3 regions of the Mesorhizobium sp. M0227 genome follow, and region 1 is predicted to be linked to each of the others. Evidence: predicted binding sites of a transcription regulator. Region 1 holds the regulator's gene; each other region holds the start of a gene.
The links. Region 1 encodes LexA, which represses DNA repair genes until DNA is damaged. Its sites were predicted from a motif close to TGTTCNNNNTGTGTTCNG; they were not measured.
Positions count from the first base shown of each region.

Region 2: NKJ00_RS04380 (YifB family Mg chelatase-like AAA ATPase) is a predicted target of LexA. The motif match lies at 1,267-1,284, and genes of this name have one in related genera.
Region 3: recA (recombinase RecA) is a predicted target of LexA. The motif match lies at 1,826-1,843, and genes of this name have one in related genera.

Region 1 is NZ_JAMYSJ010000022.1:27,888-31,165, reverse strand. It holds gene kynU (kynureninase) at 1-442, shown strand, start outside; gene lexA (transcriptional repressor LexA) at 855-1,595, shown strand; gene NKJ00_RS24305 (ComEC/Rec2 family competence protein) at 1,589-3,278, opposite strand, start outside.
Region 2 is NZ_JAMYSJ010000002.1:161,003-164,280, reverse strand. It holds gene gshB (glutathione synthase) at 1-309, shown strand, start outside; gene NKJ00_RS04385 (NAD(P)H-dependent oxidoreductase) at 543-1,133, shown strand; gene NKJ00_RS04380 (YifB family Mg chelatase-like AAA ATPase) at 1,377-2,909, shown strand; gene NKJ00_RS04375 (DnaJ domain-containing protein) at 3,187-3,278, shown strand, end outside.
Region 3 is NZ_JAMYSJ010000009.1:222,006-225,283, forward strand. It holds gene alaS (alanine--tRNA ligase) at 1-369, opposite strand, end outside; gene recA (recombinase RecA) at 668-1,768, opposite strand; gene NKJ00_RS15505 (carbohydrate kinase family protein) at 2,049-2,993, shown strand; gene NKJ00_RS15510 (pseudouridine-5'-phosphate glycosidase) at 3,069-3,278, shown strand, end outside.

The DNA of each region.
Region 1 (3,278 bases):
TGCCGGCACCGGCATCCGCCGCTTTTTGTGCGGCACTCAGCCGATCCTGTCGATGCGGGCGCTCAGAGGCGCGCTTGCCATCTGGAATGACGTCGACATGGCGGCATTGCGAAAGAAGAGTGTCGCGTTGACAGAACTGTTCATCCAGCTCGTCGAAGCCAGGTGCGGCGCCTACGGTCTCACGCTGGAGACCACCCGCGACGCGACCAGGCGCGGCAGCCAGGTGTCGTTCCTTCACGATCACGGCTATCAAATCATGCGGGCGCTGATCGAGCGCGGCGTCATCGGTGATTTTCGTGCGCCATCGACCATCCGTTTCGGCTTCACGCCGCTCTATGTCGGCTACAAGGATGTGTGGCTGGCGGTTGAGGTGCTGGAGGATATTCTGCGCACGGGCGCATGGAAGGACCGCCGTTTCGCGGTCAAGGAAGCCGTTACCTGACGCAACGATCCCCGCGATCCACCGCCGCCGCCCTCACTGCCTTGGCAGATGACGGAGGGCTGAATTTCCAGCCACAAATGCCAACAGACGTTGGCGTTTTGGCTCCGTTTCGTTCACGGCAAACGAACGTCCCGAAGATTGATATCGTCCTTTGTGGAGGTCGATAGACTAATAATGCCAAGCCTTGGGTCGAGGATGAGCCACAGGTCATTAACCATAATAATTTCAATGTGAGCAGGCGCATCGCCGTGCCTAGCGCCTGTTGATCGCGACCCGCTGGCAAGCGCCAAATAATTTCAGCAGCCTTAACAAATTCATTAAACTTTAAACGGTTGCAGAACACAACTGGAACAGATAGGGTTTGTTCTGGGTTTGTTTTTCGATTCTGGTTTCAGGTAACCTGGGGGCCGCCATGCTGACGCGCAAGCAACATGAACTGCTGATGTTCATCCATGAACGCCTGAAGGAGAGCGGCATTCCGCCATCCTTCGACGAGATGAAGGAGGCGCTTGACCTTGCCTCCAAATCCGGGATTCATCGGCTGATCACCGCACTTGAGGAGCGCGGCTTTATTCGCCGGTTGCCCAACCGGGCACGCGCGCTGGAAGTGCTGCGATTGCCGGACTCGATCGCGCCCGGTCTCAACGCGGCAAAGAAGTTTTCGCCAAGCGTCATCCAGGGCAGTCTCGGTCAGGGTGGCGCCCTTGGCCGGCAGATCAAGCCGGCGCCTTCGCGGATGCCCTCGCCCGGCAATGATGACGATGCGGTCTCCGCCGTGTCGATCCCGGTCATGGGCCGTATCGCTGCCGGTGTGCCGATCGATGCCATCCAGCATCAGACGCATTCGATCTCGGTGCCGCCGGACATGATCATGGGCGGCGCCCACTATGCGCTGGAGGTCAAGGGAGACTCGATGATCGAGGCCGGTATCTTCGACGGCGACACCGTCATCATCCGCAATGCCGACACGGCGAGCCCCGGCGAGATCATCGTGGCGCTGGTCGATGAAGAGGAAGCGACGCTGAAGCGGTTCCGCCGCAAGGGCGCTTCGATTGCTCTCGAAGCCGCCAATCCGGCCTATGAAACCCGTATTTTCGGCCCGGACAGGGTCAAGGTGCAAGGCAAGCTCGTCGGCCTGATCCGCCGCTACTGAGGCGGCTGTGGGTTGGCCGCTGGCTTCTCCGGTTTCTTGAAGGGTGCCAGCCCCCTTGCCTCACGAGAGTATTTGCGTTGCGTGTGCCAGGGCCGATATGGGCTGTCCACCGCGAAGCTGATCGTCGCCGGCGTGGTCGCCGATTGGCGATCGAAGAAGACCGCGGCACTGCCTTTGCGAGCCAGTTGCCGCTTGGTGATGACGAGAACCAGCGGATTGTGACAGGCGTCATACGCGGTGGCGTCATTGATGACGATCAGCTCGGCGAAGCCGCAGGCTTTCCAGGCGTCCTTGCGGTCCTCGACATAGGCAATGATCGCACCGGACATGTGCCTGGCCACGCAAACGCCTGAGGAGCAATAGAACGGCGATCCCAGCGGCAGATCAACGGCATCCGCGACATCGAATTGCCCATCGCTGTTGTCGAACACCTCTGGCACGACGATGGTTTCTGATGTCAGGGCGCGTTTCCAGTTGTCGACGGTGAATTCGTTCGGCCGTTCCCGGCTGACGGCAAGCTCACCGCCACCGATCGGCAACGCCACCAGCCGGGCGTCTTCCGAGATTAGCACATCCGGCGTGCGCGTATCCGAGACGGTCAGCAAGCCTGCCAGCGCGAATGGCAGAGCAGCGAGCCGCAGCCAAGTTGTCGCCATTGTCGCGATGACCAGGGCAATTGCCACCAACAGGACCGACTGCTGCGAAATCAGCCCGACCCCATCGACAGGCGAACGCTCGGAGATCCAGCCTGATATGGCGATCATCATCGTCAGGCCCTTACCCATCAGGTAGAGAGCCGGCCAATCCAATCCGAAAGGCATCAACAGCGCGCTGGCGACGGCCAGGAACATGACGACGGTGACGATCGGCATTACCGCGAGATTGGCAAACAGGCTGAGCGGCGAGACACGCTGAAAATGCCAGATGGCAAACAGCGTCGTCGCGCTTCCCGCGATGATCGAGGTCATGGCAAGGCCGGTTGCCGCCAGCAGGAATTTTCGCGTCAGGAAACCGGGCACGGATCGCTTTGGCGGCGGCGGTCTTGCTTTTCCCGCGCGGTGATCCGCCCAGCCGGCATAGGCGCCGACCAGAGCCGCGGTCGCGGCGAACGACATCTGAAAACTCGGGCCGACCACCTCATGCGGCGACACCACGATGACGGCGATCGCCGAGATCGCCAGATTGCGCATGGTGAGTGCTGCTCGATCGAACAGCACGGCAATCAGCATCACCGCCAGCATGATGAAGCTGCGCTCGGCGGCAACGACGACTCCCGAGATGATGAGATAGGCCGCGATCGAGAACAGTGCGGCGGCGGCGGCATACTTCTTGACCGGGCGACGCGCGGAAAAGTCGGTAAACAAGGCGAAGGCGCCGCGCAGCAAACCCATGATGGTGCCTGCGACCAGAGCCATGTGCAGTCCCGAAATGGAGATGATGTGGTAGATGCCGGTACGTCGCATCGCCTCATTGATGTCATCGGGAATGCCGGCGCGCACGCCGACGATCAGCGCCGCGGCGATCTCGCCTTCGGCGCCGCCGACGCTCGCCCTGATATGGTCGGCGATGCCTTCACGGGCATTTTCCACGCTAGAGGAAATTCGGGCCGGCAGCGGCATGTCGCCGTCATCGTTGACGACAAGCTTTGGATTGCCGAGAAAGAACCCGCTGCCACCGATGCCG
Region 2 (3,278 bases), on a different contig from region 1:
CTGATCGACGGCGAGCCGGTCGGCGCCATCAACCGGGTGCCGGCCGAACACGATTCCCGCTCCAACATGCATGTCGGCGGCCGCGCCGAAAAGACCGAACTGACGGAGCGCGAACGCGAGATCTGCGCCCGCATCGGGCCGTCGCTGAAAGAGCGCGGCTTCATCCTCGTCGGCATCGACGTCATCGGCGACTACATGACCGAGATCAACGTGACCTCGCCGACCGGCGTGCGTGAGGTCAAGCGTTTCGGCGGCGCCGACATCGCCAGCCTGTTCTGGGACGCGGTCGAGGACAAGCGGCGGACGTAACCGTTTTCACTTTGTCTTAACCATGTTCCGGTTTCTGCAACCGGCCACAACCCAGCCGCGACCGGCGCGGCTGCATATTCTTGTAATGTTCCATTTGATCGGGCGATTGCATAAGCCCGCTACTGATCGACACCGGCGATGGGCTTTCCCTCCCCGCCACTGACCTTGCTGTTTCCACTTGGTTGCGCGACGGCTAATATGTGCGTGTAGTTCGAAGCCTGAAGGCCCGCGCCATGAAAATCAATGTCGTCTACGCGCATCCACTAGCCGACAGTTACCAGGCGGCGCTCCACAAACGGGTCGTTCAGACCCTCAAAGCCAGGGGTGACGAGGTCGTTGATTTCGATCTCCATCAGATGAAGTTCGATCCTGTGATGCATGCCGAAGAAAGACATGGCCACTTTGACCCTGCCCAGGCACCCAGCGACTTGCAGGTTTACATCGACGCGTTGAGATGGGCGGAGGCATGCGTTTTCTGCTTTCCGACATGGTGGTCAGGCATGCCCGCAATCTTGAAGGGTTATTTTGATCGAGTTTGGCGACCGGGGGTGGCTTACGAGTTGCCGGCAGACGGTGGCGTGATCAAGCCGGCGCTATTGAACATCCGGCGGATGGGCGTTGTTACCACATGCGGGTCGCCGTGGTGGTATACTGAACTGTACATGCAAAACCCGGGAAGGAAGGTGCTGCTGCGCGGTCTCAAGACTATGTGCGGCCGCAACGTGAGGCACCTCTACCTGACGAGATATTCCGTCGAAAACATCTCTGATGACCAGAGGGAAATGTTCGCCCGCAAGGTGGAGCGCCTGTTCGACAAATTCTAGCCATCTATGCTCGGGTATGTCATCTTTGATGCCAGCGAGCCTTTGACGGAGCGGGCGCTCAAGCTTCCGATCAAAGCCTAGCTTATGGACGGCGCTCCTTGCCGGCAGAATTCCTCACCGTGGTGAAGCTATATGTTCTCGTAATGTTCTTGCTTAACTCCGAAATCTGTGGTTGTCTTCTTTGACTTCGCTCACACCCTGATCGCCAGGGCATGGGCGAACTACTGTCCGGGGGTACAAAAAATGGTGGCGCGGGTTCGCACGGTCGCTTTCCAAGGCATCGAGGCCGTGCCGGTCGACGTGCAGGTGATGATCGCGCCCGGCAAGGTCAACATGCATATCGTCGGCCTGGGCGACAAGGCGGTGGCCGAAAGCCGCGAGCGGGTGCAGGCCGCACTGCATGCTTCCGGCCTGTCGATGCCGTCGAAGAAGGTGACTGTCAATCTGGCGCCGGCCGACCTGCCGAAGGAAGGCAGTCACTACGACCTGCCGATCGCGCTTGGCCTGATGGCTGCCCTTGGCGCCATCCCGGGCGACATGCTAGCCGGCTATGTCGTGCTTGGAGAATTGTCGCTCGATGGCACGATTGCCGCGGTCGCCGGCGCCTTGCCGGCGGCGATCGCGGCCAATGCCGAGGGCAAGGGCCTGATCTGCCCGTTCGCCTGCGGACCGGAAGCGGCCTGGGCTGGAAAGGATTTCGACATTCTGGCGCCGCGCAGCCTGATTGCCGTCGCCAATCATTTTCGTGGCACGCAGGTGCTGTCGCGCCCCGAGGCCGGCATCCACGCCGCGGCGCTGGATCTGCCCGACCTCGCCGACATCAAGGGCCAGGAGACCGCCAAGCGGGCGCTGGAGGTGGCGGCGGCCGGTGGTCATAATCTGCTTATGATCGGACCGCCAGGATCGGGCAAATCGATGCTGGCGCAGCGGCTGCCGTCGATCCTGCCGCCGCTGGCGCCGAAGGAATTGCTCGAAGTCTCGATGATCGCCTCGGTGGCGGGGGAACTCGGCGAAGGCAAGCTGACCGACCGGCGGCCGTTCCGCGCGCCGCACCACTCGGCCTCGATGGCGGCGATGGTCGGCGGCGGCATCCGCGCGCGGCCGGGCGAGGTGTCGCTGGCCCATCACGGCGTGCTGTTCCTCGACGAGTTTCCCGAGTTCACGCCGCAGACGCTCGATGCGCTGCGCCAGCCGCTGGAGACCGGCGACTGCATGATCGCGCGGGCCAACCATCGCGTCACCTATCCGGCGCGTATCCAGCTGGTGGCGGCGATGAACCCGTGCCGCTGCGGCATGGCCGGCGAGCCGGGCTATCGCTGCCTGCGCGGCGAGCGTTGCCGCACCGACTATCAGGCGCGCATTTCGGGCCCGCTGCTCGATCGCATCGATCTCAGGATCGAAGTGCCGGCGGTCTCGGCCAGCGACTTGATCCGGCCCGACCGGGCGGAGAAAAGCGCCGATGTGGCGATGCGCGTGGCACGCGCCCGCACCATCCAGCGCGAACGCTTCGAGCGGCTCGGCGCCACCCGCGCCACCACCAACGCGCATTGCTCACCGTCGATCATCGAGGAAATCGCCATGCCTGACGTCGCCGGCCTGTCGCTGCTCAAGGACGCCAGCGAAAAGCTCGCCTTTTCGGCGCGGGCCTATCACCGTGTGCTGAAGGTGGCACGGACGCTTGCCGATCTCGACGCCAGCGAAACCGTCGGCCGAATCCATCTGGCCGAAGCGATCTCCTACCGCATGAGCTCGGAGCGGATGGCGCAGGCGGCGTAGGTCACTCGCCGCCCGACAAGCCGACCTCGCCACATTGCCTTCCGCGATCACGCCATAACACCGCCTCTGCGAATCGATCATCTCCACGGTGCGGCGGACCTGATTGTCCGCTTGGCCGGCGTCCTCACCACCCAACGGCCCCACCGAGCGGGCGCCGGCCATTTTCTTCCTCTTCCAGAAGCGTGGATGTCATCGACGCCGGACCAAAGTCTTGGTCTCTGCATTGGACATTCCTTATTTAGACAATGCGAATATGGTTCCGGTCGGGGAGCCCGCTATGTTCATTGACTACTACGAAGTTTTGGAAGTTAGCCCGAACGCCAATTCGGAAACGCTGGAGCGCATATTTCGCTATTTTGCGATGCGCTA
Region 3 (3,278 bases), on a different contig from region 1:
GTCCTTGTTCAGCCCGAACTCCCTGGTGATCAGGTTCCAGGCAAGCTCGATGGCGCGCTCCTTGAAATAGTCGCCGAAGGAGAAATTGCCGAGCATCTCGAAGAAGGTCAGATGGCGTGCCGTGTAGCCGACATTGTCGAGATCGTTGTGCTTGCCGCCGGCGCGCACGCTCTTCTGGGCGGTCGACGCGCGCGAATAGGGCCGCTTCTCCAAACCGGTGAAGACATTCTTGAACTGCACCATGCCGGCGTTGGTGAACATCAGTGTCGGATCGTTGCGCGGCACCAGCGGGCTCGACGCGACGATCTCGTGACCCTCCTTGCGGAAGTAGTCGAGAAATGTCGACCGGATCTCGTTCACGCCACTCATGAATGCTGCCTTTTCGGAAGAGCCGCCGGCAAACCGGCGGAAATGGGCTCTGCGTTTTTAGAAGATTAGGACTTGGCCTTTTAGCCGCCGCGCCTCACCCTGTCCAGAAACACGGAATTGGTCCAATCCACGGCCTTTGCCGGCCATTCGAACCGGCCTGTTTTCGCCGCCAAAACGCAAAACCGCCGGCACTGGGCCGGCGGTTTCGAAACGCAATAACGCGGAACTCAATTACATAAGCCTGAGATAATAGAACGCGATTATGGCCGAACTCCGGCCGGCATCGCGCACGAAGCTGTTACATGGCGCCGGATTCTTCCTCGAAACCGTCGTCTTCGCCGCGCTCAGGGCCGCCATTCTCGAGGAATTTCTCGGCGATCAGCCCGGCATTCTGCCTGATCGACAACTCGATCTCGCGTGCCGTGTCGGGATTGTCACGCAGGAACAGCTTGGCATTTTCGCGGCCCTGGCCGAGACGCTGCGAATTATAAGAAAACCAGGCGCCAGACTTCTCGACAATACCGGCCTTGACCCCGAGATCGACCAGTTCGCCGGTTTTGGAGACGCCCTCACCAAACATGATGTCGAATTCGACCACCTTGAAGGGCGGCGCCAGCTTGTTCTTGACCACCTTGACGCGGGTCTGGTTGCCGACAACCTCGTCGCGGTCCTTGATCGAGCCGATGCGGCGGATGTCAAGACGCACCGAAGCGTAGAATTTCAGCGCGTTGCCGCCCGTCGTGGTCTCGGGCGAACCAAACATGACGCCGATCTTCATGCGGATCTGGTTGATGAAGATGACCATGGTGTTGGAGCGCGAGATCGAAGCGGTCAGCTTGCGCAGCGCCTGGCTCATCAAGCGGGCCTGCAGGCCGGGCAGCGAATCGCCCATCTCACCTTCAATTTCGGCGCGTGGCGTCAGCGCCGCGACCGAATCGACCACCAGCACGTCGATGGCGCCGGAGCGCACCAGCGTGTCGCAGATTTCCAGCGCCTGCTCACCGGTGTCCGGCTGCGAGATCAGAAGGTTTTCGAGATCGACGCCAAGCTTGCGGGCATAGACCGGATCGAGCGCATGCTCGGCATCGACGAAGGCGCAGATGCCGCCCTTCTTCTGGGCTTCGGCCACGGTGTGCAGCGCCAGCGTCGTCTTGCCCGAGCTTTCCGGCCCGTAGATCTCGATGATGCGACCGCGCGGCAAGCCACCAACACCAAGCGCGATGTCTAGGCCAAGCGAGCCGGTCGGCACCGTTTCAATCTCGACGACCTGATCGTTGGCGCCGAGCCGCATGATCGAGCCCTTGCCGAAAGCCCGCTCGATCTGCGACAGCGCCGCATCCAGAGCCTTTGATTTGTCCACTGCCTTGTCCTCTACAAGCCGCAAAGAATTCTGAGCCATGATACATCACCCCTTGGTCGTCAATGAAGGCCGGACAATCCGTAATCCCTGCCTATTTGTACCTTTTTTGTTCTCATTTGGCAAGAGGGGTCAAATATCTGAAAAACAAAGAATATCCGGATTTGTTCTTTTTTTGTCCAAGGATTCGATCAGGGATGCACCACACGTTGGGCCAGACGGCTCGGTTGTTTCGATCTGCCGAATCGCCGCCTTGCATGCGAAGCTCCGTTGCACAGCCTAGCGCTTGTGCGGCTGGAATAACAAAGGTCATATCGCCGGCATGCTGAAATCCGCGAAAATACTGGCCGTAGGCGGCGCCCATATCGACCGGCGCGGCCAGGTGTCCGGCGCTTACGTGCCGGCTGCCTCCAATCCCGGCACGATGCGCGAGGATGTCGGCGGCGGGGTCTTCAACGCTTTGCGCAGTGCGGTGCGGCGCGGCGTCTCCGCGTCGCTCATATCGGTTCGCGGCGGCGATGCCGCTGCCGACACCGTTTCGCGAGCCATTGCCGAGGCAGGCATTACCGACCTGTCGGCGGTCTTCCTCGACCGCACGACACCGAGCTACACGGCGCTGATCGACAGCGAAGGCGAGCTGATCGTCGGCTTTGCCGACATGGCGCTCTATGATTTGGCGTTTCCCAAGCAGATCAGGCGCTCCAAGGTGCGGGAGGTGATCGCTGCCGCCGATGCGATCCTGTGCGACGCCAACCTGCCCTCTTCGGCGCTGGAACGGCTGGTCGCGCTCGCCACGGGCAAGCCGGTTTTCGCCATTGCAATTTCGCCTGCCAAGGTAACGCGGCTGATACCGGTGCTGAAGGAGCTCTCGCTGGTCTTCATGAACCGGCGCGAGGCCATGGTGCTGGCCGGCGTCGCCGCGACTGCCACGGAGCGCGAGGTCGTCGACGGGTTGCGATGCAGCGGCCTCGTCAGCGGCGTGGTGACGGCGGGCAGCGAGCCCATGCTGGGCTTCGATGAAGCCGGCGCCTTCTCGATCCTGCCGCCGCCGCCAAGAAAGGTCGCTGACGTCACCGGGGCCGGCGATGCCCTGGCGGGCGCAACGGTCGCTGCTTTGCTGCGCGGACTGCCCCTGCGGTCAGCACTGCGCGAAGGCATTGCCGGGGCGACGCTTGCCATCGAAAGCGCCAACGCCGTTCCGGAGTTCACCGCGGCTGATTTCACTGAGGCATTGGCTCTTGTGCCGGATGCCAGGGAAGTGGCATGAGACCGGCAAATTCATAGTGCCACGATGTTGCCTGATGTCCCGACGGACGCGCTGCATTCCGGATTGGAGACCCTGATGACCCCTGAGACCGCCCGCCCCTTCATCGACATCCACGCGCCGGTGGCGCAGGCCCTGGCTGCCGGGCGGCCGGTGGTGGCGCTGGAAAGCACCATCATCACCCATGGCATGCCCTACCCCGACAATGGCGCCATGGCGGCCGATGTCGAAAAGATTATCACCGACGGCGGCGCCGTGCCGGCGACCATCGCCGTGGTTGGCGGCCGC